Regions from separate parts of the Terrisporobacter hibernicus genome, predicted to be linked through region 2. Evidence: riboswitches for the same ligand, from Rfam matches in the RefSeq annotation. Region 2 holds a riboswitch; each other region holds the start of a gene.
What was found. A riboswitch is a leader RNA that binds a small molecule or an ion and turns the genes downstream of it on or off. The one in region 2 is predicted to bind thiamine pyrophosphate.
Positions count from the first base shown of each region.

Region 1 (10,627 bases), 400 kb from region 2:
AGCTATTTTTTAACAAATTCGTATGTTTGTTTAATTAAAGTATAGCAACTAATTTAAATATTTAAAAATACATTTAAATCATACTTTTTATAACTTTAAGTTATATCTACTATATAAAAAGTAGCCCAAAGGCTACTTTTTATGAGGATCCTATAAATTGTGTGAATTATGCGAAAACTAATCCCATAGGTTCATCTAGGAATATTTTTTCATCCATTAATTTCATATCCTTTGGTATTATAGGCTCAAAATCCATTTGTTTTAATATATCATTTTGTAAATCTACACCTGGTGCTATTTCTGTAAGAACTAAGCCTTCTTTTCTAAGCTCAAATACTGCTCTTTCTGTTATGTATATTACTTTTTTGTTGTTTTCTTTTGACACATTTCCACTAAATGTTATTTGTTCAACTGCATCTATGAATTTTTTATTTTTTCCTTCTTGAATTATTTCAAGTTTTCCATTGCTAGCTTTAACTTTAAGTCCTCCAGCAGAAAATGCTCCACAAAATACTATTTCTCTTGAATTTTGAGTTATATTTATAAATCCTCCACATCCGGCTATTTTAGGTCCGAATTTTGACACATTTATATTACCTTCTTTGTCACATTGCGCTAAACCTAAAAATGTCATGTCAATGCCTCCACCATCATAAAAATCGAACATTGATGGTTGATCTATTATAGCTTCCGGACTTATTGAAGCCCCAAAATCAAGCCCACCTGCTGGTGTACCACCTATTGCTCCTGGTTCTACCGTTGGTGTAAATAAATGATCTTGACCTTCTTCTCTAAGAACTTGTGCTATTACCTCTGGTACACCGATTCCATAGTTTAGTATATTTTTTGAAGAATCTAAAAGCATAGCAGCCCTTCTAGCTATAACCTTACGTTCATTTAATGGATATACATTCTTATCTATATCAACTGCTATATCGTTTCTAACAAATGTCTCATTATATTGAGTTCCAAAAGTTTGCATATGATTTTCAATATTTTCAACAACTACAACATAGTCTACTAATATATGAGGTATTTTTACATCTTTTGGATTAATAGTTCCGTTCTTAACCTTTTTTTCAACTTGAACTATTACTATTCCACCACTATTTTTAGCATTCATAGCCATAGCTTGTGCTTCTAGTGTAAGTGGTTCTTTAGAAAATCCTATATTACCTTTTTCATCAGCTTCTGTTCCTTTTATTATTGCAACATCCATTTTTTGTGTTTTGTATGCTAGATAAGTTTTACCATCAAAAGTTACCTTTTCTACTATATCTTCTTTTGTAACTTCATTTAACTTTCCACCTTCTATATCTGGATCTACAAAAGTTCCCATACCTACATGAGTTATTGTTCTTGGTTTTCCTGCAGCACTATCTCTTATTAATTGAGATATAACACCTTGAGGTAAGTTATACGCTTCAACTTTATTGGCTGCAACTAATGGTTGGAATTTTGGAGCTAACCCCCAGTGCCCTCCAATTATTCTTTTTACTAAATTTTCGTGAGCATAGTGGTTTAACCCTCTATCTTTTCCATCTCCTATTCCTGCAGAATATATTAATGTTAAATCTTTTGGTTTACCTTCATTCAAAAAATGCTTTGCTACTTCTAAATGAATCTCTTCAGCTACTCCAGTTCCAACAAATCCCCCAACACCAATTGCACATCCATCATTTATTAATGCTGGTACTTGTGATGCTTTTATAAACTCAACCTTTTTGCACATTTCATTTTCTCCTATTCACCAAATAATATATGTCTATCTTTTATTAATTACTTTGCAAGTTTTATTACTATAGCTGTCCCCATTCCTCCACCTATACAAAGTGAGGCTAATCCATAATTCAAATCTCTTTTCTTCATTTCATGAACAAGAGTTGTTATTATACGTCCTCCTGATGCTCCTAAAGGATGACCTAGTGCTATTGCTCCACCATTTACATTCATACGTTCTTCAAACCAAGTATCATCAACATTGTGCTTTTCTTTTAGCTCTGTTATAACACCTAGTGCTTGAGCTGCAAACGCTTCGTTCAACTCTAATAGTTCCATATTTTTTAATTCTAAACCACTATCTTCTATTGCATTGTTTATTGCAGGTACTGGACCTAACCCCATAACCGAAGGATCTACTCCACCTTGCCCTACTGATACTATTTCAGCCATTGGTGTTAAATTATATTCTTTAATTGCTTTTTCTGAAGCTATAAGTAAAATAGCTGCACCATCATTTATTCCAGAAGCATTTCCTGCTGTTACACTTCCATCTGCTTTAAATGCTGGTCTCAAAGTTGAAAGTTTTTCTAAACTCGTATTTCTATTTGGGTATTCATCTTTTGAAAACTCTATAGTTTCTTTTCTATTTTTAACTTTTATTGGGACTATTTCGTCTTTAAACCTATTTGAATCAACTGCTGCTATAGCTTTTTCCTGAGATCTTATAGCAAGTTTATCTTGAGCTTCTCTTGACAGTGAATATTTCTCTACTATATTTTCTGCTGTCATACCCATATGATAATTATTAAATACATCTGTAAGACCATCACTTAATAAAGTATCTTTTAATTGAATACTACCCATTTTATTTCCTTGGCGTGTTTTTCCATCTACTGTAAATGCAGCTTGGCTCATTACCTCAACTCCACCTGCAATTACTAAGTTTGCCATGCCAGATTTTATTTGGCCGTATGCAGTCATTACAGACTTCATACCACTTCCACACAATATGTTTATTGCATATGCTGGTACTTCAGCTGGAATTCCTCCTGCTATTGCTGCTTGTCTTCCCAGGTTTTGTCCATGTCCTGCTGACAATACATTTCCAAGTACTACTTCATCTATTTTTTTAGGATCTATTTTAGTTTCTTCTATTACAGCTTTTATAACTTGACCTGCAAGTTCTGCTGGTGATAATGTTGAAATCGTTCCTAGGAATTTTCCTAATGCACTTCTTTTTGCTTCTACTATATATACTTTTGACATAATAATTTATCTCCGTCTTAATTTTTGATTTATTACATAAATTGAAATTATAATCTTAATCCGCCAGTTACTTCTAATACGTGTCCATTTACAAAACTAGATTCATCACTTGCTAAAAATAATACTGCATTAGCTATTTCTTGTGGTTCTGCCAATCTCTTTAATGCTGTTTTTTCACGAATAGGTGCTAAAACCTTTTCTGGAACTGTACTCATCATATCTGTGTTAACATATCCTGGAGCTATTACATTAGTTCTAACTGCTGCTCCTTTACGAGTAAATTCTTTCGCCCATGTATAACTCATTCCTATAACTCCTGCTTTAGTTGCAGCATAGTTAGTTTGACCAATGTTTCCATATATTCCAACTACTGATGATATGTTTATTATTGAACCTTTTCCTACTTCCATCATTATTGGTGCTATACCTTGAGTTAAGTTAAACACTCCTTTTAGGTTTACATTTATAACTGCATCCCAAGCACTTTCTTCCATTTTTTGAACTAATGCATCTCTTGTTATACCTGCATTATTTACTAATACATCTACTTGACCAAATTCTACTTTTACTTCTTCCACAAATTTATTTATCGCTTCACGATCAGTAACGTTTAGTATTACATTTTTTATATTTGGAGAACTATCTGCTCCCATAACCATATCAACAGATATTACTGCTTTTGCACCTTCTCTTACAAAAGTATCTACTATTTGACGTCCTATACCGTTTGCTCCTCCTGTTACTATAGCTACTTTGCCTTCCATTCTTTTCATATTTATACCTCCCCATATTTTATGTAATTATATTTTTAAGTTTTATATGCAATCTTTATCTGATTACATTTTCAGTATAAAACCTTGTATAAAATAAATGAAATACATTTAATTTATGCAGGTTATGAATTTTTGTTATGCTTGATAGCTATTTTTGTTATTTTTTTAACATTGTTAAATAAAAAAAACTCTAAAATATAGAAAATAGTTTCTATTTTTAGAGTTGTGATTTATTTTTTATTCAATTCTTTACTTTCTTCTTCACATATTTTTACAAATTCTTTCATAGCGTAAGATATATATCTATCTTTTTTCAATATAATAGCTATTTCCCATGGTATTTTCACGTCTTCTAATACTACTCTCCTAATATTATCATCTTTAAATCTATGTACTATAGGTTCTGGTAATATAGCTATGCCTTGATTTAATGATACCATCTCTGCTACAAAGTCCCATTGAGAGCTTTCAAATGCTATCTTTGTCTCAAATCCGTTTTCACGACATAATCTTTTTAATGTATCATAAAGCATATATCTTTTATTTAATGTTATAAAATTTTCTTCTTTCAAGTCTTTTACTGTAACCTTATTTAAGTTAACTAATTTATTATCTTTATGAGCAATTAAAACATTCTCAGATTCTATCATTTTTATAACATTTAATCCTTCTGATTTAGTTGGCAATATAACTATTCCTATATCTAACTCCGAAGTTTTAACCTTATCTCTAATTGAGTTTGCTCCTTCTTCTATGACTATAAAATCTATGTTTGGATATTTCTTTTTGAACTTAGCAATTATTGAGGTAAAATATACAGTCCCTATAACTGGGGGTATTCCAACAACTAATCTACCTTTTGTACAATTTATGCTACAGTTTAGCTGATCTAATTCTTCATTTATATTGTTTAATGCGTTCTTACTATTTTCAAAGAATATTTCACCTTGATCTGTAAGTTTAAATTGTTTAGCTGCTCTATCAATAAGAGAAACACCCAAATCTAATTCTAAATTTTTTATAACTTTACTAAGAGCTGGTTGTGATAAATGCAAATTATTTGCTGCTTTTGTAAAATTTCTTTCTTTTGCAACTTCAACAAAATATGCTATATGCCTGATATTCATTTTTAACCCCTTTTTATTATAAATATATTTATTACTATAATTTTGAAATTGTTTTCCTAGTTTATTTTATTATAAATGATATGTACACCTATATAAAATATCTTTTTTTTATTACCTTTATAACTTTTTTTCATACTAAAAATAGATTACTCATATTACCTTAACTTTTTCTTTATTACCATCAGATTATTGGCACTAAATGCCTTATTTCTAAGTGATACTTTTTTCTAAGTAGTTGACAAAATTTTTAAATCATTTACAATTAACTTAAAAGTTAAAAATGCTAGGGGTGCCTTTATTGGCTGAGAGGTTTTGCCGACCCTTGTACCTGATCTGGATAATACCAGCGGAGGAAAGCTATATACACTTTATCTCTCATAAAGAGTATGGAGATTAAATTTGATTATATATGCTATGCCTACGGGTATAGCATTTTTTTACTTACAAATATATTTTGAGCAACAGATAAATACATTTTGAGCAAGGTCGTTTCCTGAAGCGGTAGCGAAGGTAACTCGTTGGCGACATGAAGTATAGCGCCCACACAGTGGCTTAAGCGAAGCGAATTTTATGTATTTATATATGTAATTATAAAAAGGAGGAATAATAATGGTTATAGCAGACGTGGCAGTAATGCCTCTTAGACCTTATACAGGTGAGGATGAAATGTACAAAGTAGTAGATGCTTGCATCGAAAAAGTAAAGGAAAGTGGTCTTAAGTATGAAATCGGTGCCATGAGTACAACATTTGAAGGGGAATTTGATGAAGTTTTTGACTTAATAAAAGTAATGCACAAAATACCCTTTCAACTAGGATGCGAAAGAGTCATCACAGTTGCTAGGGTTGACGAAAAAGCTGGAGGCCTAACAATTGAGAACAAACTTAGAAATCACAGATAAAATCAAAAATTATATTTATCCACTTATAACGTTTATAAGTATTTTATTATTATGGCAGTTTATTGTGGTAAGTAATGATATACCTCAATATATTATGCCTGCACCAAGCAAAATAATAAAAGTTTTTAGCACAGATTTTGCAAACTTGCAAATGCATGCTTTAGTTACTTTAAATGAATCTGTTTTAGGATTTATTTATTCCATATTATTGGCAATAACAATAGGTACTCTTATGGACTTTGTTCCATTTATAAAAAAGTGTTTCTATCCTATAATGCTAGTATCTCAAATGATACCAACAATTACTATAGCTCCACTACTTATAATATGGTTTGGATTTGATTCATTACCAAAAATAATCATGGTTATGATTACTTGTTTCTTCCCCATATTAGTAAATTTTGTGGATGGTATGGAAAATATAGATAAAGACTATATAAATTTATTCAAAACTATGGATGCCAGCAAACTAAATACATTTATTCATTTAAAACTTCCCATGTCTTTGGAAAGCTTATTTACAGGCTTAAAAATTTCAGCTACTTATGCCTTTGTTGCTGCAACAGTTGCAGAGTGGCTTGGTGGAAGTGTAGGACTTGGTGTTTATATGGTAAGAGCAAAGAGTGCATATGCTTTGGACAAAGTATTTGCATCTACAATTTTAGTAATAATCTTTAGTTTAATATTTGTAATGGGTATAAATATTTTGAAGAAAATAATATTAAAACATAAGTACAAAGGAGAGTAAGATGAAGTTTAAAAAAAGCATATCATTAATGACGGCTGCACTACTTACTATAGGTTTAGTGACAGGTTGCTCAAAGAAAAGTACTGAAAAAAAAGAAGGAAACTCAGATTTACAAAAGGTTACTGTAGTTCTTGACTGGACTCCAAACACTAACCATACAGGATTATACGTTGCTTTAGATAAAGGATATTACAAAGAACAAGGTTTAGATGTGGAAATAATTCAACCATCTGATGGTACTGCTACTACTATAGTTGCCACAGGAAAAGCTGATTTTGGTGTAAGTTATCAAGAAGATGTTACTTATGCAAAAACTAGTGAAGATCCACTTCCAATAAAATCTATAGCTACAATTATTCAACACAATACTTCTGGGTTTGCATCTCCAGCAAACAAAAAAATTAAAACTGTAAAAGATTTTGAAAATAAAACTTACGGTGGATGGGGATCAGAATCAGAAAAAGCTACTTTAAATGCTATTATGACTAACAACGGTGCTGATTTTAGCAAAATCAAAATAGTAGATATAGGAAAAGATGATTTCTTCACAGCTACTAAAGGTGACATAGATATAGCAAATATTTTTGAAGGTTGGACAGGTGTGGAGGCAAAACTTCGTGGTGAAGATATAAACTTTGTAGCTACTAAGGATTTAGACAAAAGATTAGACTACTACACTCCTCTTTTAATAACTAGTGACAAAATAATAAATGAAAATCCAGACCTTGCTAAGAAGTTTTTAGCTGCAACAAGCAAAGGATACGAGGATTGTGTAAAAACACCTGAAGAAAGTGCAAAAATATTATTAAAACATGCTCCTGAAATAAACGAAGACTTAGCTATTGAAAGTCAAAAGTATTTAGCTGATAAATATATAGATGACGCTTCTAAATGGGGCGAAATGAAAGATAGTGTTTGGAATAATTACACTGACTTCATGAAAGAATATAAATTAATAAACAAGGATATGAAAGCAAGTGATGCATATACAAATGAATTCTTACCAAACTAATAAAAAGATTGTTATTAGTAATTTATCAAAAAAATACAAAGATAAGCTTATTTTAAAAGATATTGATTTACACGTTTATGACGAAGAGATTGTATCCATCATAGGTCCTAGTGGTTGTGGTAAAAGTACCATATTCAACATTCTTTCCAACTTAACCACTAGTGATTCTGGTGAAGTAGATATTAATGGTCGTTTCAGCTATATGTACCAAAAAGACCTTCTACTTCCTTACAAAAACATAATGGACAATGTTTCTCTTCCCTTAATCTTAAAAGGTGAAAAAAAGAAAAAAAGTTATGAAACAGTTAAACCTTACTTCTCCACTTTTGGTTTGGAAGGTTACGAAAACAAATTTCCTCATGAACTTTCTGGTGGAATGAGACAAAGGGTCAACTTTATGAGAACCTTCGTTAACTCCAGCGATATTATGCTTTTAGATGAGCCTTTTGGAGCATTAGACTCCATTACAAGAGCTTCCATGCAAAATTGGCTACTGGACATAAAGAAGGAAATTAAGTCTACCATATTGCTTATTACCCACGATATTGACGAGGCAATAATTTTATCAGACAGAATTTATATTTTATCAAATAAACCTGCTGTAATTAATAAAGAAGTTATTGTAGACAAACGCATATACAATAAAGATAACTTGGAAAACATAGCTAAACTGAAGAAAGAAATCTTAGGTTATTTATAAATGTATGTAGATTTTCACAGTCATATAGATTTCTACAAAGATGATGAGTTACAAAAGGTTTATAATGATATAAATAAAAACAATATAAAAGTAATCTCCTGTGCTATGGATGAAGAAAGTTACAAGAAAAATCTTGGTTTTTCTAAAGTACGTTCTAACATTATACCTACTTTTGGTATACACCCTTGGAAAGTTACTAATGTAGTTACCAACCTAGACATCTATGATAACTACATAAAAGATAGCAAAATCATAGGTGAAGTTGGTCTAGATTTTCACTGGGTGGAAGATAAGTCAACTTATAAGCCTCAAGTTGAAGTTTTTAAACATTTTGTAAAAAAAGCTAAAGCTTATGATAAGTTCTTAAACATCCATACTAAAGGTGCAGAGGAGTTAGTTTATAATATTTTACATGAAGAAAATATGTTGGAAAAATCCATAATACACTGGTATAGCGGAGATTTATCTACCTTAAATAAATTTATAGATGCTAAATCTTATTTCACTTTAAGTGTAGATATAAATACCTCACAGAAAACCCAAGATATTGCCAGGCTACTTCCCCTAAATCGTATTTTAGCAGAAACTGATGGACCAACTGCTTTGGAGTGGGTTACTGGAGTTTATGGTATGCCTAGTGAGATTATCCATGTATATGAAGGTATCTGCAATACAAAAGATATTTCTATGGATGAATTAAAACATAATATAAATAAAACTTATAACAGCATATCTAATAAGTAAAGTCATGGGTAGATTTTTATTCTACCCATGCCTTTATAAATTTTAGACCATATGGCAATAGACTATCTGATTTTCTCCAAATACTTTTGCCTTTGGTTCTTCTTTTTCACATATTTCTTTGCAGAATTTGCATCTAGTTCTAAATCTACATCCTGAAGGTGGATTTAATGGATTTGGCATATCACCTTCTAGTATCTCTTCTTCTTTATTGTCATAAATAGAAGGGATACTACTAAGTAATGCTTTTGTATATGGATGTTTAGGATTTTCATAGATATCCTCAGTGTTGCCAATTTCCACAACTTTTCCCGAATACATAACACATACTCTATCTGATATATGTCTAACCATAGATAAGTCATGAGCTATAAATAAATAGGTAACACCAAACTCCTTTTGTAAATCTTCTAGTAAATTTATAACTTGTGCTTGTATAGAAACGTCTAGTGCTGATATTGGTTCATCACAAAAAACAAAATCAGGTTTAACTGATAAAGCCCTTGCTATACCAATTCTTTGCCTTTGTCCTCCACTAAACTCATGAGGATATTTTGTAGCACAATCTCTTGATAATCCTACTTTTTCAAGCATTTCATAAACTACTTCTTCTTTTTCTTTGTTTGATAAATCTGTGTGTATATCAAGTGGTTCTTTAATAATATCTTTTACCATCATATTTGGATTTAGTGAGGCATAGGGATCTTGGAAAATTGTTTGAATCCTTTTTCTAAAAGATTTTAATTCCTTTTCACTTTTACTTCCTATATCTTCTCCATCAAATAAAATTTTTCCCTCTGTCACATTATAAAGTCTTATTAAAGTTCTACCTAAAGTAGATTTTCCACAACCACTTTCTCCAACTAGACCTAAGGTTTCACCCTTTTTTATATAAAAACTCACATCATCTACAGCCTTAACTTCTTTAATATTCTTTTTAATTATTCCATTATTTTGTGTGAAATATTTTTTTAGATTCTTAACTTCAATTAAGTTCATTTTACTTATCCTCACCCACCTTTACACATTTCACCTTATGTGTTTTGCTTAATACCCTTGTGGCTACAGCTTTTTTGCAAGCCTCTTTTTTCTCATCACATCTGTCATAAAAAGGACATCCACTTGGCATATTAAATAAATTAGGTGGCGTACCTTGTATTGGTACCAATCTTTCTTTCTCAGAAGTTTTTCCCTTTGGTATGGACTTTAAAAGGCCTTTTGTATATGGATGTTTTGCATTTTTAAATATTTCATTTACTGTGCCTGTTTCCATGATTTGTCCACCATACATTACAATTACTTTATCACAAGTGTTATAAACTACTCCCAGATCATGAGTTATTAGTATTGTTGAATTTTCATTTTCTTTATTTAAATTTTTAATTAGTCTTAAAATTTGTGCTTGTATAGTAACATCTAAGGCTGTAGTTGGCTCATCTGCAATTAATAATCTTGGTGATGAACTCATTGCCATAGCTATACAAACCCTTTGTCTCATACCTCCACTAAATTCATGTGGATAATTATCAATCCTTACCTCTGGTGATGGTATTCCTACCATTGCAAGTAAGTCTATGGCTTTTTCTCTAGCTTCTTTTTTCCTAAGTTTTTCATGTCTCATCAAAACTTCACTTATTT
Region 1 is NZ_CP081135.1:2,476,863-2,487,489, reverse strand. Features, by position in the region: gene JW646_RS12225 (acyl CoA:acetate/3-ketoacid CoA transferase) at 167-1,732, opposite strand; gene JW646_RS12220 (acetyl-CoA C-acetyltransferase) at 1,780-2,988, opposite strand; gene JW646_RS12215 (SDR family oxidoreductase) at 3,036-3,761, opposite strand; gene JW646_RS12210 (LysR family transcriptional regulator) at 3,992-4,888, opposite strand; TPP riboswitch at 5,164-5,260, shown strand; gene JW646_RS12205 (MTH1187 family thiamine-binding protein) at 5,498-5,788, shown strand; gene JW646_RS12200 (ABC transporter permease) at 5,760-6,536, shown strand; gene JW646_RS12195 (ABC transporter substrate-binding protein) at 6,538-7,548, shown strand; gene JW646_RS12190 (ABC transporter ATP-binding protein) at 7,529-8,248, shown strand; gene JW646_RS12185 (TatD family hydrolase) at 8,249-8,992, shown strand; gene JW646_RS12180 (ABC transporter ATP-binding protein) at 9,035-9,988, opposite strand; gene JW646_RS12175 (ABC transporter ATP-binding protein) at 9,990-10,627, opposite strand, start outside.
Region 1: another riboswitch for thiamine pyrophosphate. It lies ahead of JW646_RS12205 (MTH1187 family thiamine-binding protein); the one in region 2 lies ahead of thiC (phosphomethylpyrimidine synthase ThiC).

Region 2 (10,627 bases):
AATATATTAGAATTAAGTGGTGCAGATAAATTTATTAATGAATTGGAAGAGGGATTGGATTATTTTGTAGGTGAGAATGGAAATAACTTATCTGGAGGACAAAGACAAAGAATAGCCATAGCAAGAGCTTTAATTCAACAGACGCCAATCCTTGTCTTAGATGAAGGGACTTCAGCAATAGATATGCAAACTGGATATGATATTGAAAGTAGATTATTAAATTTAGATAATCTTACATTAATAACGATTACGCATAAAATGAGTCAGGAATTATTGAGTTTATATGACGAGATAATTTTTATGGAAGGTGGCAAAATAATTGAGCAAGGTAGTTTTAATGATTTAATAAAAAAAGAAGAAAAGTTCTATGATTTTTATAAGTTGGAAACAGCATAATTAATTGTAAATAAAAAGTGATGAATTATAAGATAATTCATCACTTTTGTTTTTAAGATAGTTCATTTACTGCTTTTAAGGTTTTTGTTGGGCAACAAGTTTCATATATAATACTTCCATCTTCTCCAATGTAAGAATTATAAACTGTTAAATTTTTAATCAATTCACTGTAATGATATGCAAGTAAGCCTGCGTTATTAGGGGTTGATATTCTTACTACCTTTGTTTCATCAAATTTAAATCTGTTTTGTTTTAATATACTTCTTGTAATATTTACATCGCTTGAAGACTGAACATCATCTTCGCCTACTATAAATACAAATTTTAGTTGTTTGTTATTTTCTGATATATAAAATGCAGAAATATTTAAGTTATTTTCTCCAAGATCATTCAACAAGGCAGATAGGTATTCTTCGCTAGTATAAACAGTAAATTGAACTATAATAGAAGCATTAGAATTATTCACACTTGAAGGGTTAACTTTATTTATTAAATTTTTATCTTTATTCATAATTCACTGTCCTCCCTTGTAATAAAATTAAGACATATTTCTTTAATGCCTATATCCTATAATATGACACAATAGCTTTGAATGTTACATAAAATTACATTTATTAATACGTTAATAAATTTGTGCTAGTTTTAAATTTATAGTAAATTTGTATATAATAAGATAAAACATAGGTATTTATAAAAATAGGAATAAGGAAGTTATTATGAAAAAGATAAAAATATCAGTGACAAGCTTAGTTGAGTTTATTATGAAAAAGGGAAGCATAGACAACAGATTTGTAGGAAATATTAAAGCGATTGAAGGAATTAGAGGCCATCAAAGAGTACAAAAATCCTATGGAGATGAATACACCTCAGAAGTATCTATAAAACATAAATTTGCTTTTGATGAAGTAGAGATAGAAGTAGAAGGAAGAATAGATGGACTCTTAATTGAAAATGATAAAATTATAATTGATGAAATAAAAACTACCACGAAAGATCTGTTATTAATAGATGAAGATAGCTACCCACTTCATTGGGCTCAGGTAAAATGCTATGGATATATGTATTGTATTCAAAATAATTTGGACAATATAGATCTGCAAGTAACTTATTATAATATAGAAAATAAATCTACAAGAATATTGAGAAAAAACTTTCAACTAAGTGAATTAAAAGAGTTTTTCTTTAAATTAATTAATGAATATAAATTATGGGCTAATATGGAGAAACAATGGATGGAAACAAGAAATGAATCCATTAAAAATTTAAAGTTTCCCTTTGCAAAATATAGACCAGGACAACGAGAATTTGCAGTGCGAGTTTATAAAAGTATTGTAGATAGCAAAAAATGTTTTGCCATGGCACCAACAGGTACTGGAAAAACTATATCAACACTTTTTCCAGCTATAAAAGCAATGGGAGAAGAGAAAACTTCAAAAATTTTTTATCTTACATCAAAAACCATAACACGAGAGGTAGCTAATGACACTATAAGCTTGATGAAAAAACAAAATTTAGTTTTGAGAAGTGTTACAATAACCGCCAAAGAAAAAATATGTAAGATGGAAGAAACTAATTGCAATCCAGAATATTGTCCTTATGCCAGTGGATATTACGATAAAATAAACAGGGATCTTAAGCTAATTTTAAGTAAATATAATGATTTTAGCAGAAAAAATATTGATGAAATAAGTGAAATTTATAAATTGTGTCCCTTTGAATTATGTCTTGATTTAACAATGTTTAGTGATGTAATTATTTGTGACTATAATTATATATTTGATCCTAGAGTTTATTTAAAAAGGTATTTTGATGTAAAAAAACAGATTTTACATTTCTTGTAGATGAGGCACATAATTTATTAGACAGAAGTAGAAGTATGTACTCTGGAGAAATAAATCAAAATATTTTTATGAAAATGAAAAAAATAATAGGTAAAAAAGATAAAAGAATATTAAATACAATAAAAGAAATAGAAAAATATTTTATAGATAAATCAAAGGTATTAAATCTAATAAAAGAAAAACATATTATTGAAGAGGAACTGCCTAAATCTCTTATAGAGCTACTTAATATCTTAATGAAATTTATGGATGAATATTTATCAAGAAGCAATGAAGAAAACTCTGAACTACTGGACTTGTATTTTGAAGTTAATAAATTTTTATTTATTTCAACGTTTTACAATAATAATTATAAAACTATATATAGTGATGAGTTGCTCGGTACTAATGTGAAATTGTTTTGCGGAAATCCTTCAGACTTAATTATTGAAAAAATGAATAAATCCAAATCTACAACAATTTTCTCTGCAACTTTAACACCGTTAAATTATTATAAAGATATTTACGGCAGTGAAGATGGAGATTTTGTAATAAGTTTAAAAAGCCCTTTTGATGTAAAAAATAGGCTGATAATAATAGGAGATGACATTTCTACTAAATATAATAAAAGAGAAGATACAATAGAAGATTTAGTTGAATATATTAAAGTTTGTGTGGAAAGCAAAGTTGGAAATTATATGGTGTTCTTTCCATCCTATAAATATATGGAATTGGCTTATGAAAAAATTAAAGATAAATATGAAAAACTGAATGTAATCATACAAGAAAATAATATGAGTGAGGAAGAAAAAGAAGAGTTCTTAAATTTATTCAATAATAATAAAGAGACTCATGTGGGGTTTTGTGTCTTAGGAGGACATTTTTCAGAAGGCATAGATTTAACAGAAGATAAGCTTATAGGAGTTATTGTTGTTGGGGTTGGAATGCCGCAAATAAACATTGAAAGAAATATAATAAAGGATCAGTTAAATGAAAATAATAAAGGATTTGATTATGCATATGTTTATCCTGGAATGGCAAAAGTACTTCAAGCTGTGGGTAGATGTATAAGAACTGATAAGGATAGAGGAGTAATTTTACTCCTAGATAATAGATATTCAAATTATAGATATAAAAACCTTTTTCCACAAGAATGGAGTCCTTATATTAGGATAAAAAAGCCTGATGATATTAAGGGTTTATGTAAGGAATTTTGGGGTGATGAGTAAAGTAATATAAGAAAAACACTACAGATTGATAGTGTTTTTCTTATATAAAAAATTAAAATTGTAGTTTGTTTAATATACCATTAGTTATAATTTTTTTATTTTCACTAAAGTAAACAATCAATCCAGTATAGAACTTATTAGACATATTTAAGATATCTTTCATTTCTATTAAATTACCTAAAAATTCCTCTTTATCCATAGTACCAATAATATATCCTATAAAACACTCTAAGTAAGAAGTTGCTTTTTCTTGCCAGTTAGCTTCTTTTGATAAAGTAGATTGGATAAAAGGTGTTATACACATATATGTAGCTAATTCTCCAAGATCTCTTTCGTCATAGCTCATGAGATTTTCTTTTGACTTTATTTTAAAATCGTCAGCTAAAAATACTCCATTTAACAAATCAGACGTAACATTAATTATATAAGTTAGTATCTCATCATCAGTACTTTTTGTTAAAGAGTTAAATATAATATTATCACAATCAAAATCTTTATAATGAATTAAATTTTTTAATTTCATTTCATACCTCCAAGTTATTATAGTAATAATTATATAATGATTACCATATTTTGAGTATAAATATTATTGGTAATTTTTATTCAATTTCAAAAAATTATTTATCATATAAACATAATGAATTAATCTAATTATAAAATATATACAAAACATCTATTAATAAATTTATATAATATATGTTGACGTATTATATTTATGATATAATCCATAAATATAATACTTAGTAAAAAAGAAAGGATCGAAGTTTAATGGAATTTATACCAACAAAAACAATTATATCATCTTATAATGAAAATCCACATTGGTTTGGAATTAATTACAATATGAATATATATAAAGGTTGTTGTCATGGATGTATTTATTGTGATTCTAGGAGCAACTGTTATCAAATTCTAGATTTTGATAGAGTAAGAATAAAAGAAAACTCAATAGAAACAATAAAAAAAGAACTTCAATCTAAAAGAAAAAAAGGAGTAGTTGGAACGGGAGCAATGAGCGATCCTTATAATCCATTTGAAAAAGAATATGAACTTACTAGAGAAGCTTTAAAAATAGTTGATGAATACAGATTTGGAATAGGAATTGCTACAAAGAGCAATTTAATAACCAGAGACATAGATATACTGAAAAAAATACAAAGCCATTCTCCGGTTATAGTTAAAATGACAATCACAACCTTTGATGATGAACTGTGCAAAAAAATTGAAAGAAAAGTATGTACGTCAGAGGAAAGATTTAAGGCTATAAAAGAGTTAAGTGATAATAATATATATACGGGTGTATTGCTTATGCCGTTATTACCTTTCATTAATGATAATGAAGATAATATAAAAAATATTATAAGAAAAGTACATGAATGTGGTGGAAAATTTATTTTTACATATGGCATGGGAGTAACACTTAGAAATAATCAAAGAGAATATTACTTTCAACAATTGAGAAAAATATTTCCAAGAGAAAACTTAGATAAAATATATATGAATACATTTGGAGATGTATATGAAAACACCTCACCAAATGCAACTTATTTATGGAAAATTTTTAAATCAGAATGTGAAAAATATAATATTTTATATAAAATGGAAGATATTATAAGGGACTATAAGCATAATTATGAAAGAACTCAGATAACTTGGTTTTAATTATTGTTATATATATTTTTTTATGATATATTACAAATACAAATTTAGAAGGGAAGAAATATTAATGACAGACATAAAAGAATTTAATATAAGTGAAGAAGAACTTGCTGAAATAGAAGAGATTAAAGAGTTAGCACAAGGGTGTACAAATTACTTATTAGAATCTATAATAAATGCGGAAACAGGAGAGCAAATTGAATTAGAAGAAGATAATAAAAAAGCTATTTTTAAGTTGATTTTAAATAAAACAATGGAATTTATAGAAGAATACTCTTTTCCAAGTAATGAAGAAGATTTTGCAAAATATGTTGAAACTATGCTTACATATATGCAAGAAATACTATAGGTGTAAAAGGAATGGTTGAAAACCATTCCTTTTATTTTATATAAAATCAAAATAGAAATAGGATAAGGTTTTCACGAGGTGTTGCATGAAATAATAAAATGATTTTAAAAATACTATTTAAAATGAGAATTGACCTAGTTATAATATTGGTATACCAAGTGCTTAATTAATTATTATTTAATAATACATCTTCAAATAAAATTTAAAATGCTTGTATAATTATATGCTTGCAAAAATTTTTCTGTGAGAAATAAGGTTTTTTCTTGAAAACGTTGTCGAATAATGTTATTATAAATTCAAGAAAAAAACTTGGGGGAGAAAAAATGAAAAAACTAATCAACAAATGGAATAACATTAGCTTGGTAAAAAGGATAATTATTGGTTTAATAGTTGGGATAACGTTTGCTTTGACTATGCCAACACAATTAGCACCAATAGGAATTTTAGGATCATTATTCGTAGGAGCTTTAAAAGCTGTGGCTCCAATATTAGTATTTTTCTTAGTTATGGCGGCCATATGTCAGCATAAAGAAGGACAAAAAACAAATATAAAATCTATAATAACTTTATATCTTGTGGGCACATTAATAGCTGGTATTGTAGCTGTTGTGGGAAGTTTCTTATTCCCGGTAACATTAACACTTACTGCAGGAGCTGAAGGAGTGACACCTCCAGGAGGTGTAGGCGAAGTACTAAAAGCTTTATTAATGAATGTAGTTGACAATCCAGTAAATGCAATAGCAAGTGCAAACTATATAGGGGTGTTAACTTGGGCTGTTGTTCTTGGACTTGCACTTAAAAATTCATCAGATTCAACTAAGCAAGTAATTGTAAATGTATCTGACGCCATATCTCAAGCTGTTAGATGGGTAATTAATTTAGCTCCATTTGGTATAATGGGATTAGTATTTGATACAATAGCAACATCGGGAATAGAATCATTATTAAGTTATGGGCAATTAATAGCTGTATTATTAGGAAGTATGGCAGTCTTTGCTTTAATAGTTAACCCAATAATAACTTTTATAGCAATAAGAAAAAATCCATATCCATTAGTATTAAGATGTTTAAGAGAATCTGGAATTACGGCATTCTTTACAAGAAGTTCAGCTGCAAATATACCAGTAAACATGAAACTTTGTAAAGATTTAGGATTAGATAGTGATACTTATTCAGTATCAATACCTTTAGGAGCGACTATAAACATGGGTGGCGCTGCAATAACAATATCAGTTCTTGCTTTAGCAGCAGCTAATACTTTAGGAATAAAAGTTGATATAGGAACAGCAATAATATTATCAGTGTTATCAGCAGTGTCTGCTTGTGGGGCATCAGGAGTAGCTGGAGGATCATTACTTTTAGTACCGCTGGCTTGTTCATTATTTGGAATACCAAATGAAATAGCAATGCAAGTAGTTGGTGTTGGATTTATAGTTGGAGTTATACAAGACTCTGCTGAAACTGCATTAAACTCTTCAACAGATGTTCTCTACACTGCAGTGGCAGAATTTGGTAAGAGAAGGAAAGAATCTGAAAATAAAGTTGCTTAATAATTTTAAATTTGGATTAATATAGATAATAGGAAATATACTTAAAACCATATTGATATTTAAATCAATATGGTTTTGTTTTTACAATAAGGTTATTGCTTTTTCATCTGACCATAATTAGATAAAATTATTATTATCATACAAATACGAAAAATATATCTAAATATTTTATTGAAGAGGTTAATAATAAATATTTAAATATCTATATAAAAAAATATATAATGTTGAAGTCAATGTAGTATAGTGCTAGAATGAAATTAAAATAAAATATTTAGGGGAGCTATTGCTGAGATTGAATTTTTAAATTCTAAACCCGTTGAACCTGTTTGGATAATGCCGACGTAGGGAGATTAAATATTGTATATATTTTGTTTTAACATTTTATTGTTAATTACATTATTTATTAATTTTGATTAGAGGTCGTACATTTATTGTGCGACTTTTTATATTAAGAAAATCTTTCTTATTTGGTGCTATTGTTGCCAAGTTAAGAAAGATTTTTTTGATTAAAAATTTTAAAAAGATAAAATGAAAGGGGAAATGAAATGAGTTATACAACACAGATGGATGCAGCAAGAAAGGGAATAATAACACAAGAGTTAAAAAAAGTAGCAACATATGAAAATATGGATGTTAAAGAATTACTCAATTTAGTAGGAGAAGGCAAGGTTGTAATCCCAGCTAATAAAAACCATACTTCTTTAAAGCCTTATGGTATAGGTAAAAAATTAAAAACAAAAATTAATGTAAACTTAGGTACCTCTAAAGATTGTCTCGATACGAATGTAGAAATGGAAAAGGTTATGAATGCAGTAAACTTAGGAGCAGAAGCTATAATGGATCTAAGTTCTTTTGGAGATACTCAAACATTTAGAAAAAAATTAATAGAAGAGTGTCCTGCCATAATAGGTACGGTGCCTATATATGATGCAGTAGTATATTATAATAAGCCATTAAAGAAAATAACTTCAAAAGAATGGTTAGATATTGTTAGAATGCATGCACAAGATGGTGTGGATTTTTTAACTCTTCATTGTGGAGTTAACAAACACACAGCGAAAAGATTTAAAAAATCTAATAGACTTACTAATATAGTTTCTAGGGGAGGATCTATTATATTTGCATGGATGGAGTTAACAGGCAATGAAAATCCTTTCTATGAACATTATGATGAAATATTAGATATTTGTGCAAAGTATGATGTTACTATAAGTTTAGGTGATGCTTGTAGGCCTGGAAGTATTGCAGATGCAGGTGATGTATCTCAAATTGAGGAGTTAGTTACACTTGGAGAATTGACTACCCGAGCTTGGGCGAAAAATGTTCAGGTTATGATAGAAGGCCCTGGTCATATGCCGTTAAATCAAATAAAAGCTAATATGGAAATAGAAGAAACTGTTTGTAAAGGAGCACCTTTTTATGTTTTAGGTCCACTAGTTACTGACGTAGCACCAGGTTATGATCATATAACAGCTGCTATAGGCGGAGCTATTGCAGCTACTTATGGAGCGTCATTCTTATGCTATGTAACTCCAGCAGAACATTTAAGATTACCAACAGTAGAGGATGTAAAGGAAGGAATAATTGCATCTAAAATAGCAGCTCATGCAGCGGATATAGCAAAAGGAGTTAAAGGTGCAACTGATTGGGATAACAAAATAAGCGAGGCTCGAAGAGATTTAAATTGGGAGAAAATGTTTGATTTAGCTATAGATGGTGAAAAGGCAAGAAGATACAGAACAGAATCCAAACCAGAAAATGAAGATACTTGTACAATGTGCGGAAAAATGTGTGCAGTTAGAAATATCAATAAGATATTAAAAGGTGAAGATGTAGATATTATGGACTAATTAAAAAATACCTTAGAATAGGTTATAAAAATCTATTCTAAGGTATTTTTATTTCTTATGTTGTTTGTTTTATACAATATTGTTTAAAGATTCTTCTTGTTTGTTGTAAATATATCTTTTGAAGTAAACTAAAAGAACCCCAGTAACTGGTACGGCTAACAAAATACCTAAAAATCCTGTATATTTTCCAGCGAATGTTACAGCGAAAATTGTTAATATTGGTGGTACACCAACTTGTTTTCCAACAAAATGAGGTTCTAATATGGCACTTTCTAATTGTTGAACTACTATCATAACTACTAAAACTAAAATAGCTTTATTGATAGAGAAGAATAAGTTTGCAACAACAGCAATTATAGTACCTATAATAGGCCCAAAGAAAGGAATCATATTAGTTACACCAGCAATTATTCCTATAAATAATGCGTATTTAGAACCTGTTAATGCAAGCACTATAGTACAGATAATACCATAAATTGTAGAATCCATAGCTTTTGCTACTATATATACACCAACATTATTATCTAATATATTAAGAAATTCTTTTACTTTAAAATAATGTTGTTTTAATATTTTTTGGAAAAATAAACTTACAACTTTAATATATTTCTCCTTTGATAAAAGTAGATAAACTGAGATGACTATTCCTAGTACAATGTTTATAGTATAAGATACAATGGTACTCATTAAATTAATAATAAAGTTACTAACAGTAGATGCTGTAAAACTTGATATTGGAATTAGAACCTTAGTAATAAAATTACTAATTTGAGATTTTATATCTTGGTTAGTAATATCAAATTTAAATTGTGATGAAATATTGTTAATCAAATCTTGTGCCTGATCTATACCGCTTGGAATAGAAAGAGCAAGTTCATTAATATTAGATTTTATAACTGGAACAATAAATAACCATGAAAATATTAATATGACCAAAGTTATTCCATAAATTATTAAAACGGAAACCCCTCTTTTTAATTTAAACTTGTCCTCTAATTTTTTCATAGGTTGGTTAAGCATATATGCTATTATAAAACCTATAAAAAATGGTGCAAGTAAACTATTAAGTGCTTCTAAATTATGAGTAAAAAAACTAATTATATGATCGTGATTTTTTAGCACAAGTACTCCTGTAAATATAAGAAGTACAGGTATTACATATCTTATGGACTTAGTAAATTCTTCTTTGAAATTTTTCATTTTGAACTCCTTTCTTACAAATAATTGAAAAGACCTTCAGAAAAATATTCATAAAATGAGATGAATATTTTTCTGAAGGTCTTGCTAACAAGTTTTACCTTGCTAATCAACCGGGATATTATCCGTAATGACGGTTGATTAGCACAAATGTGAAAGCTACTCCCCTTCGAGAATTTGCATTGATAAATAATATAATATAATAATTTGTGTTTATAATCAAGTTAATTATTAACTTTTCAAACTAAAATACAAATAACATATTGTAAAGGGAAAATTACAATTTTACAGCTTTGAAACAAAAATAAAACCTTAGTTTAATTAATATTGTGAAGTAGAAAGTTATTAGTAGTGGACATGGATAGCCAATCATTCCTATAGTAATTACCGTCATAAATTAAACACTGAAAGGTATTTGGAGATAGATGATTTCAAAGTTGATTATGAAAATAGCAACAAATTATTAAAGTCCTATATTAGGGGATGTTTCTCAACAATTAGGGATTTAATATATATAGATGATAATTTTAGGAGCTTTTTATTATATATTATAAATAAAGTATAAATTAAAGATATT
Region 2 is NZ_CP081135.1:2,875,819-2,886,445, forward strand. Features, by position in the region: gene JW646_RS13900 (ABC transporter ATP-binding protein) at 1-396, shown strand, start outside; gene JW646_RS13905 (hypothetical protein) at 449-907, opposite strand; gene JW646_RS13910 (DEAD/DEAH box helicase) at 1,113-2,237, shown strand; gene JW646_RS13915 (ATP-dependent DNA helicase) at 2,273-3,445, shown strand; gene JW646_RS13920 (hypothetical protein) at 3,498-3,968, opposite strand; gene JW646_RS13925 (SPL family radical SAM protein) at 4,214-5,107, shown strand; gene JW646_RS13930 (hypothetical protein) at 5,172-5,453, shown strand; gene sstT (serine/threonine transporter SstT) at 5,777-7,003, shown strand; TPP riboswitch at 7,267-7,368, shown strand; gene thiC (phosphomethylpyrimidine synthase ThiC) at 7,549-8,853, shown strand; gene JW646_RS13945 (AI-2E family transporter) at 8,923-10,053, opposite strand.

Region 3 (10,627 bases), 1.9 Mb from region 2:
ACTAAAAAATTTGAAGACTATTTTTCGGATCAATTTCCTTTTAGAGAGGAGTTGTCACAGCTTTATAATAAAGTAGAATTATTTCTTGGTAAAGATAAAATTAAAAACTACTATGTGCTTGAAAACAATTGGGTTATGCCAACACCAATAGATTCATTATCAGAAGAAGAATTAAAAGATTCAGCTGAAAAAATAAATGAACTTTCTCAGGCAGCATTAAAGTCTAACAAAAGAGTTTATTATGCATCAGCACCACATAAAGAAAGTATGTTAACTCATTTGTACCCTAAATTTACAAAAGGTTTAAATAATGCCAATGAAAATAAAAATAAATTTAAAAGCTATTTAGATAAAGATAAAATAGATTTTATTGATATAGATGAAGATTTTTTAAGTAAATTTAATGAGAAAGAAAGAGAACAATTATATTTTAAAACTGATCATCACTGGAATGGCGTAGGGGCATATGAAGGTTTTAAAAGTATTATGGAAAAAATAAAAAAAACAGAAGGTATTAAAAATATAAATTGGAATGATTATACTAAAACAGATTTGAAAAAAGGATATTTTCTAGGAAGTTACAATTTAAATTTAAATAATTTAGTAAAAGAAGATGAAGATATCCCTTATGTTCACTCAAAAAATAAACATGAATATGAATATTTTAAATATGATGGAAAAAAAGAAACTAAAGGAAAAGAAGAAGATTTTGTAGCCACAAGGATAAATGAAGATGAAATATTATACGGTGGAGCTTACATGTTTGGTAATGCTTGTAATATTTTGAAAATAAAAAATAAGGATGCTTTAAGTGATAAAAAAATACTAATAATAAGGGACTCTTATCAAGCTCCTACTTCCTGGCTGTTTGCAGATATGTTTTCAGAAGTACAACTAGTTGATCCTAGATATACGGAAAAATTAGATTTATCTATAAAGGAAATAATTGAAGATAGTGATGCAGACATAGTTATGTTTATGTACAACTCAACAGATTTTAAATCTATGATTGATGAAATAAAATAAATAAAAACAGATACAAGTTTCGAATTTGTATCTGTTTTTTATTGAAATTTTGTATTATTATTTTGTGAATGCAATAAAACCGCAGTCTGTAGGATGATCTATAAAAAGGGCATCTTTATATTTACATAATAATAGAGCAATAGTAGTATCCCCGCCTGCGCATAAAATATTAATCATACTTAAATTCATTAATAAAGAGTTACCCGTGAATAAAGAAACTATAAATAGTAAAATGCCTAAAATAAGCAAAGGCATAAGCCCTCCAGTTAAATAAGCTTTAAAGTTAAGTGGTTCTTTGCAGTGACAATAAGGAGTTAATGACTTCCACATAACACCAAAACTTATACTTTTAAATCCTTCTTTACAGAATAAACTCCATGTGATTCCGTGTAAAAATTCATGGATAACAATACATGCAATTATTGAAATAAAAAATAACAAAGTAGTAGCTGGAGTAAACTCTAAAACAATACTTCCCCATTTTCTTATATAAATGAAAAAACAAATAAGAGCTATTGGCCCGGCTGTAAGCAGTGCATAAGTGTTAGCTTTTTTTATGCTAATTGTGCCTGAATTCTCTGTGTACCCATTTTTTATCATTTCTTCTTTGATTTTTTTAAATTTTTTTAATTTTTCTTGTTCTTTTAAATTTTTTTCATTAATACTTTCAGACATAATAAACCCCTTAAACATTATTTTTATTGAAATTATAACATATATTTTCAATTTGTCCTTGAATTTTTAAATATTAATTTGGAAAAATATAATCAAAGGAAGGTGAAGCAATGTTTGTTCCGCAAAGAATTATATTTGAAAAGGGTGCCCTAAACTATGAAGTAGGGAAAAATATTTATGAAGAATTTAAAAATAAAGAAAAAACAGAAATAATTAATTTAACTAATAATAAAGTTAAGGAACATATACCAGGAGACAATATTAGAGATTTTTACAAAGAAGGAAAAAACACTTTAGTTGTAGGAGTTAAAAAAGGCTATAAATTTCAAAGCTGTAAACCTTCTGCTCATTGGCAACTACCTTTATTTAGTGGTTGTGTGGGTAATTGTCAATACTGCTATTTGAACACAAATTTAGGTGACAAACCTTTTATAAAAGTAAATGCAAACATTGATGATATTTTAGATAGAGCAAATGAGTATATGGATGAAAGAAAGCCTGAAATTACCATATTTGAAGGATCAGCCACATCTGACCCTATACCTGTTGAGCCTTATACACATTGTCTAAAAAGAGCAATTGAATTTTTTGCAAAAAGTGAATATGGAAGATTTAGATTTGTAACAAAGTTTGATGATGTTGACACTTTATTGGATATTGAACATGGAGGAAAAACAGAAGCAAGATTTACTATTAATACAAGGAAAGTTATAGAAGATTATGAGAAAAGAACAGGTAGTAGAGAAAAACGAATTGAAGCTAGCGTAAAAATGATGAAATCAGGGTATCCTGTGGGGTATATTATAGCTCCTGTGTTCATGTATGAAAACTGGGAAGAAGATTATAGAAACTTATTAGTTTATTTAAGTGAAAAAATACCTAATAATTTAAGCAATCCAATTACTTTTGAAGTAATATCTCACAGATATACAACAAGAGCAAAAAATATTATAAATGAAGTATTTCCAGATAATACCTTACCAATGAAGGATGACGATAGAACTTATAAATATGGTCAATTTGGTTATGGGAAGTTTGTTTATCCAAAAGAAAATTTAGCTCATATGAAAGACTTTTTCGCAGAAAACATAAAAGAAATATTCCCAGATGCTGAAATTAAATATATTATTTAATTAAAAAAGGAGAGTTAAACAATTTTAGCTCTCCTAATCATCCTAAATAAACTATATTCTACTTTCTATCCATCTACTTATTTCAGCAATTATATCATCTTTTATTAATTCATCCAAAAGCTTATGATACAAACCATTCAAAATTCTAATTTCCTTATCTTTAGAAATTATATTATTAAATAAAAATCTACTATCTTCACAATCTGTGACTGCATCCATTGAGCCATGAAGTATTAAACAAGGATATTTAAATTTATATAAATATTCAATAATATTTGAACTACTTTTTTTCAAAGCATTATAAAGACCTACAGTAACTTGTTTTAAAACTAATTCATCTTCATCATAAGATTGAATAAAATCGTAATCATGGCTTAGATTATGAATACTTCCAACAGAAACAAAGTCAAAATCACTATCATATTCATCAGAACTACATTTTGTATAATTACCATAATCACAAATTAAAGGGCTACAAAATATCATGCCATCTGCCAGGTTATCATATTGGCCACCAAGAATACTCATTAGTTGTCCTCCCATGCCTTGACCTAAAATAAATAAAGGAAGATTTGGGTTTTCTTCTTTAACTAAATTAATAACAATTTTCAGATCTTTTGCAAAGGTATGGGCATCATCAACATATCCTCTTTTTCCGTCAGAATCTCCGTGCCCTCTGTGGTCATATCTATATACATTAAAATTATCTGAAACAAATTTGCTAGTGATATAATCATATCTTCTATAGTGCTCTGCTAATCCATGTAGGATTAAGATAGTAGCTTTAGGACTATTAACTAAGTCTTTTGCGCATTTTAAATAAGTATTATCAAATGATTTAACCCAAAAATCTACTGTTGCAACACTCATATATTTCACTCCTCAAGTTTTATAATGAATCCTAAAAAAGCATAGGACTGACATATATAATTATTCTATATAGAGTATTGAAAATCCTTTTTAAAAGTTGTGATATATTTTTTTATAACTGATACAATTTATATATAAACATAATTACCATTAAAATTATACTTCAAAATATTGTTTATATTAAAAAAAAGTGGTACAGTTAAAATATAAACACGAATAATTACGAGATTGTTTGGGAGGTATGTTCGCTTGAGGGAAATTGATTCAAAAGTAATAACTAAAGAGGTTAAGAAACTTTGTATTGAAGGAAATATATACCTTGGGGATGACGTAATAAAATCCTTTAAGGAAAATTTAGAAAAAGAAAAAAGTGATCTAGGAAAAGATATACTAAATATTTTAATAGAGAATGCTCAAATAGCTAAAGAGACACATATACCTCTTTGCCAAGATACAGGAATGGCAGTATTTTTTGTTGAAATTGGCCAAGAAGTTATGATAAAAGGAGATACCTTAACAGATGCTATTAATAAAGGTGTAAGTGAAGGTTATACAAAAGGATATCTTAGAAAATCTGTAGTAAGTCCTATAACTAGAATAAATACAAAGGACAATACTCCTGCCATAATTCACTATGAAATGGTAAAGGGAGATAAAATAAAAATTCAATATGCACCAAAAGGTTTTGGTAGCGAAAATATGAGTCAATTAAAAATGTTAAAACCTTCTGATGGAATTGAGGGAGTTAAAGAATTTATAGTGAAAACTGTAAGTGAAGCGGGACCAAATCCATGTCCACCAATAGTTGTAGGAGTAGGTATTGGCGGTACAGTAGATAAATGCGCTCAAATTGCTAAAAAAGCTTTATTTAGAGATATTGGAACTCATAGTGAAGATGAAATGATAGCAGATTTAGAAAAAGAAATGATTAAAAAAATCAATGATTTAGGAATAGGTCCTCAAGGTCTTGGAGGAAATACTACGGCTCTTGCTGTTAATATTGAAACTTTCCCAACACATATAGCAGGGCTTCCTGTTGTAGTTAATATAAATTGTCACTCTGCTAGACATAAGCAAGTGATTATATAGGAGGGAAAATATGATAGAGTTAAAATCACCTTTTAAAAGGGAAGATATAGAAAAATTAGTTTGTGGAGATGTTGTTAAAATTAGTGGTGTAATTTATACTGGAAGAGATGCAGCCCACAAAAGAATGATAAACTCAATACATAATAAAGAAGAGCTACCATTTGATGTAAATGGAGCTGGAATTTATTATGTGGGACCATCACCTAGCAAAGAGGGACAAATAATTGGCTCGGCTGGACCAACTACAAGTTATAGAATGGATGACTTAACAGTGCCTTTATTGGAGTTAGGACTAAAAGTTATGATAGGTAAAGGTAAAAGAAGTGAAGAAGTAGTAAGTTCTATGATAAAAAATAAGGCTGTATATTTAGCAGCCATTGGTGGAGCTGGAGCATACATTTCTCATGCTATAAAAAAATGTGAAGTAATAGCTTATGAAGATTTAGGACCAGAAGCAGTGAGAAGATTGGAAGTTGAAGATTTACAATTAATTGTTGCTATAGACTCTTATGGTAACAATATATATGAAAAAGGAAGAGCGATGTTTGCAAAAGAATCAGAATAAATTTAATAACTAATAATTTGTCAAATGTTATAAAGGAGAAGTAAAATGAGTAATAAGAATTTTGCACAATTAGCATTAGAAATGCACGAAAATCATGGAGGAAAGGTTAGCATACAAAGTAAAGTTGAAGTAAAATGCAAAGATGATTTATCTACTGCATATACTCCAGGTGTTGCAGAGCCTTGTTTAAAAATAAAAGAAAATCCAGAAGATGTTTATAAATATACTTGTAAGAGTAATATGGTAGCAGTAGTTAGTGATGGAACTGCAGTTTTAGGTCTTGGAAATATAGGTGCCGCTGCTTCAATTCCTGTAATGGAAGGTAAATCAATATTATTTAAAGAATTTGGTAAAGTAGATGCTTTCCCAATATGTATAAACACTATGGATATTGATGATATAGTAAAAACAGTAAAATTATTAGAACCTGTATTTGGCGGAATTAATTTAGAAGATATAAATTCTCCTAGATGTATAGAAATAGAAAATAGATTAAAAGAAGAATTAGATATTCCAGTATTCCATGATGACCAACATGGTACAGCAATAATTGTTTCTGCAGGAATTTTAAATGCAGTTAAATTAGCAGGAAAGAAAATTGAAGACTTGGAAATAGTTATAAACGGTGCAGGATCAGCAGGTATGGCTATAGCTAAGATGTTACTGAATTTAAATGTAAAAAATATAGTTTTATGTGATATAAATGGTGCGATTCATGAAAATTCTAAAAACATTAACTGGGCACAAAAAGAAATGCTAACATTAACTAATAAAAATAATGAAGTAGGAACGTTAGCAGATATTATAAAAAATAAAGATGTATTTATAGGAGTTTCTGCACCAAAAATGGTAACAAAAGAAATGGTAGAAACTATGGCAAACAAACCAATAGTATTTGCCATGGCAAACCCAACTCCAGAAATTTTCCCAGATGAAGCTAAAGCAGGAGGGGCATTTATAGTGGGTACAGGCCGTTCAGACTTCCCTAACCAAGTTAACAATGTGCTTGCTTTCCCTGGGATTTTTAGAGGAGCTTTAGACGTTAGAGCAAAAGAAATAAATGAAGAAATGAAAGTTGCGGCAGCTTATGCAATAGCAAATGTAGTTAAGGATGAAGAGTTAACGCCAGATTATGTACTTCCAGATGCTTTCAATAAAAATGTAGTAGAAAATGTGGCAAAAGCAGTAAGAGAAGCTGCTATAAAAACTGGTGTGGCAAGAATATAAATGTAATTAATATAAGCATAAAAATATTATGATTTGAAAAAATGAAATATAAGTACTACAATTAAAATAAATTAAAAAGTTTTACCTAGGGGTGCCCTAAGAGGCTGAGAGATGGAAACATTAACCCTTATACCTGATCTGGATAATACCAGCGTAGGAAAGAGTAGAGTGTTATATGATGAAATATGTGAATCTTTACATATGATATGTGATTACTACAAGCTTTACCTACGGGTAAGGCTTTTTTTTAATTGTAAGGAAACTATATGTTATCTGGTTTGTAGATAACTTATAGTTTCCAACTGCTTAATGGAGCAACGGACCTGTTTCTCAAGGTCGTTGGCGACATGAGCGAAGCAAATTTTTTATTGAAATAAAAAGGTGAGGAGGTGTAACGATGAAGGTTAATGGGAAAGTAGTAGAATTCCAAAATAATAAAACTTTATTAAATTTATTAAATGATTACAACTTAAATAAAGATAGAGTTGTCGTAGAAATAAATTTAGAAATTTTAGAAAATGATCAATATGAAAACTATGTATTAAAAGAACATGATGTAATAGAAATTATTAGCTTTATTGGTGGTGGTTGATTTGAAAATATTTGTTAATGAAATAGAGAGACAAGTTGAAGAGAATATAAGTATTTTTAAAATTAAAGATATTTTTAATAAGTGTAGTGATGTTATAGTTTTGAATGGATTTCCTACTAAAAAAGATGAAATATTAAAAGAAAATGATAGAGTAACCTTAATAGAAAAAGGAAAGAAACCCTCTATAAATGAATTAGAAAGTCTTATGATTGCAAGGCATACACCAAAAGTACATAAAAAATTAAAAGCAGGAAAGGTAGCTATTTTGGGCTTGGGTGGTTTAGGTTCTAACATAGCTATCTCGCTATCAAGAATAGGCGTAGGTAAGTTGATTTTGGTTGATTACGATGTTGTAGAACCTTCAAATTTAAATAGACAACAATATTTCATTGATGATATTGGAAAACATAAAACAGAAGCTATGAAAGAACAGTTAGGTAAAATTAATCCTTTCATAGATGTTGAAATACATAATTCTTATATTACTAGAGAAAATATGAATTTTTTACATGAAGCAGATATAATAATTGAAGCTTTTGATGATCCAAATTGTAAAGCTGAAATAAGTAATTTTATTTTACTTCATATGAGAGAAAAATACTTAATAGCATCGTCTGGCATGGCAGGATATTATGACTCAAATCTTATTGTAACTAAGAAAATAAGAGAAAAGTTTTATATATGTGGTGATTTTGTACATGAAGCAAAAGAAGGTGATGGGTTAATGGCACCTCGTGTAGCTATATGTGCGAATCACATGGCAAATTTGGCAAGTAAAATACTTATAGATTATATTTAGGGGGATAAATTAATGGATAAATTAATATTAGGTGGACATGAGTTTGATAGCAGACTTTTAATTGGGACAGGTAAATACGGATCAAATGAAATACTTCCAAAAGTGATAGAAGAAAGTGGTAGTGAAATAATAACTATGGCACTAAGAAGAGTAGATTTAGATAATTCCAATGAAAATATTCTTACATATGTACCTAAAAATATGACAATTCTTCCAAACACATCAGGAGCTACAACAGCTGAAGAAGCTGTGAGAATAGCAAGAATATCTCGCAAAATGGGATGTGGAGATTTTATAAAAATAGAGGTAATATCAGACACTAGATATTTATTGCCAGACAATGAAGAAACAATAAAAGCAACTAAAATTCTTGCAGACGAAGGATTTGTAGTACTTCCTTATATGAGTCCAGATTTATATGCAGGGAGAAGATTAATAGAAGAAGGGGCTGCGGCAGTTATGCCATTAGGCGCACCAATTGGTTCAAATAGAGGTCTTAAAATGAAAGAAATGATAAGAATAATGATAGAAGAATTAGACATTCCTATTATCGTTGATGCAGGAATAGGTAAGCCTTCTCAAGCTATGGAAGCTATGGAAATGGGAGCTGCAGCAGTTTTAGTAAATACAGCAATATCATCAGCAGGTGACCCTATAGGTATGGGAAGAGCATTTAAAATGGCAGTAGAAGGTGGACGAGCAGCATTCCTTGCAAAAACTGGAGCTGTATCAGAATTTGCCAATGCATCTTCTCCTCTTACTGGTTTTTTAGGAAACTTATAGGAGGTATATAAAATGAGCTTTTATGATGTAATTGAAAAATATAAAGATTTTGACTTTGATAGATATTTTGAGCAAGTAAGTGATAATGATGTACTTAGAAGTTTATCGAAGGATAAATTAAATCACAAAGATTTACTTAATTTGCTTTCACCTACAGCAAGAAAACATCTAGAGGAGATGGCTCAAAAGGCTAGCAAATTAGCTTTACAATATTGTGGTAAAACTGCCACTTTATATACTCCTATTTATATTGCAAATTACTGTGAAAATCACTGTGTTTATTGTGGTTATAACTGTCATAGTGGAATAAAGAGAAAAAAACTATCTTTAGATGAAATAGAAAAAGAAGGAGAAGCAGTTGCTACTAAAGGTTTTAAACATATTATTGTTTTGACTGGAGAAAGTGAAACAAAATCAAGTATTGAATATATAGGAGAAGCAGTGGGAATTTTATCAAAAAAATTTCCATCAATAGCCATAGAAGTTTATCCTATGGATGTGGAAGGATATACACATTTAGTTTATAAGGGAGCTGATTCATTAACCATATATCAAGAAACTTATGATGAGGAAGTTTACAAAAGGGTACATATAAAAGGTCCAAAAGCTGATTACAGATTTAGATTGGATGCACCAGAAAGAGGAGCTATGGCTGGAATGAGATCATTATCCATAGGAGCATTGCTTGGTCTAAGTGACTTTAGAAAAGATGCATTTTTCTCGATTTTACATGGAGCGTATTTAAAAACTAAATATCCTCATATAGAATTATCATACTCTGCTCCTAGAATAAGACCTTTTAAAGGAAGTTTTAGAGACATAGTAGATGTGGATGACGCTTCAGAGTTTCAAATTTTAACTGTTATGAGGTTATTTGATCCTCATGCAGCCTTAAATGTTTCAAGTAGAGAAAGTTTAGATATGAGAAAAAACTTAATGCCTCTTGGTGTTACAAAATTAAGTGCAGCAGTATCAACAGATGTTGGTGGACATTCTCAAGGAGAAGAAAATACAGCACAATTTAAAACTAATGATGATAATAGCATAGAAGATGTAGCTAGTATGTTGAAATCAATTGGATATCAATATGTATTTAAGGATTGGGTGAGATTTTAATGTATTTGATAACAAATAGACATTTATGTGATGAATATCATTACTTATCAGTTATTGAAGATGCTGTAAGTAGCGGAGTAGAAAATATTATTTTAAGAGAAAAAGATATGAGTGATGAAGAGTTAACTAACTTGTACAATAAGATTGTAAGTAAAATAAGTTACTTACATAATGAGTTTAATTTAATCATTAACAATAATATAAACTTATACAAAAATCTTAATTTCAGTGGGATTCATTTGTCCTTTAAAAGATTTAGACAACTTGTTAAGGACGAATTTGTTTTTGAAGATAAGAAACTTTTAGGATTGTCTCTTCACAGTACAAGTGAGATTGATATATTAGAAGAAATTATTAAAGAAAAAAATATAAAAGTAGACTATATAATCTTATCCCATATATACGAAACTAAGTGTAAGGAAAATTTAAAACCTAAGGGAATAAATCTTTTAAAAGAAGGAAAAAAAATCACTAATATTAAGATTGTTGGACTAGGGGGTATATTACCTGAAAATGTTAAAGAAGTTTCAAAGTATGCAGATGATTTTGCTATTATGAGTACTTTATTTACGTGTAAAAATGTAAAACTAAAAATAAAAGAATACAAAATATAAGTGTTATGATTTATAGATAAAATTTATATATATTTATAAATTATTGATTATTCCTATATTAATTTACCTAAACAAGTAGAGTTTGTTATAATGAAATGTATTGAGAAATTTAATCATTAAAGTACATTATAAGAAACT
Region 3 is NZ_CP081135.1:1,021,871-1,032,497, reverse strand. Features, by position in the region: gene JW646_RS05000 (DHHW family protein) at 1-1,026, shown strand, start outside; gene JW646_RS04995 (DUF3267 domain-containing protein) at 1,084-1,701, opposite strand; gene splB (spore photoproduct lyase) at 1,812-2,834, shown strand; gene JW646_RS04985 (alpha/beta hydrolase) at 2,886-3,704, opposite strand; gene JW646_RS04980 (fumarate hydratase) at 3,954-4,793, shown strand; gene JW646_RS04975 (Fe-S-containing hydro-lyase) at 4,804-5,358, shown strand; gene JW646_RS04970 (NAD(P)-dependent malic enzyme) at 5,404-6,585, shown strand; TPP riboswitch at 6,663-6,763, shown strand; gene thiS (sulfur carrier protein ThiS) at 6,983-7,177, shown strand; gene thiF (thiamine biosynthesis protein ThiF) at 7,170-7,976, shown strand; gene JW646_RS04955 (thiazole synthase) at 7,989-8,759, shown strand; gene thiH (2-iminoacetate synthase ThiH) at 8,772-9,875, shown strand; gene JW646_RS04945 (thiamine phosphate synthase) at 9,875-10,489, shown strand.
Region 3: another riboswitch for thiamine pyrophosphate. It lies ahead of thiS (sulfur carrier protein ThiS); the one in region 2 lies ahead of thiC (phosphomethylpyrimidine synthase ThiC).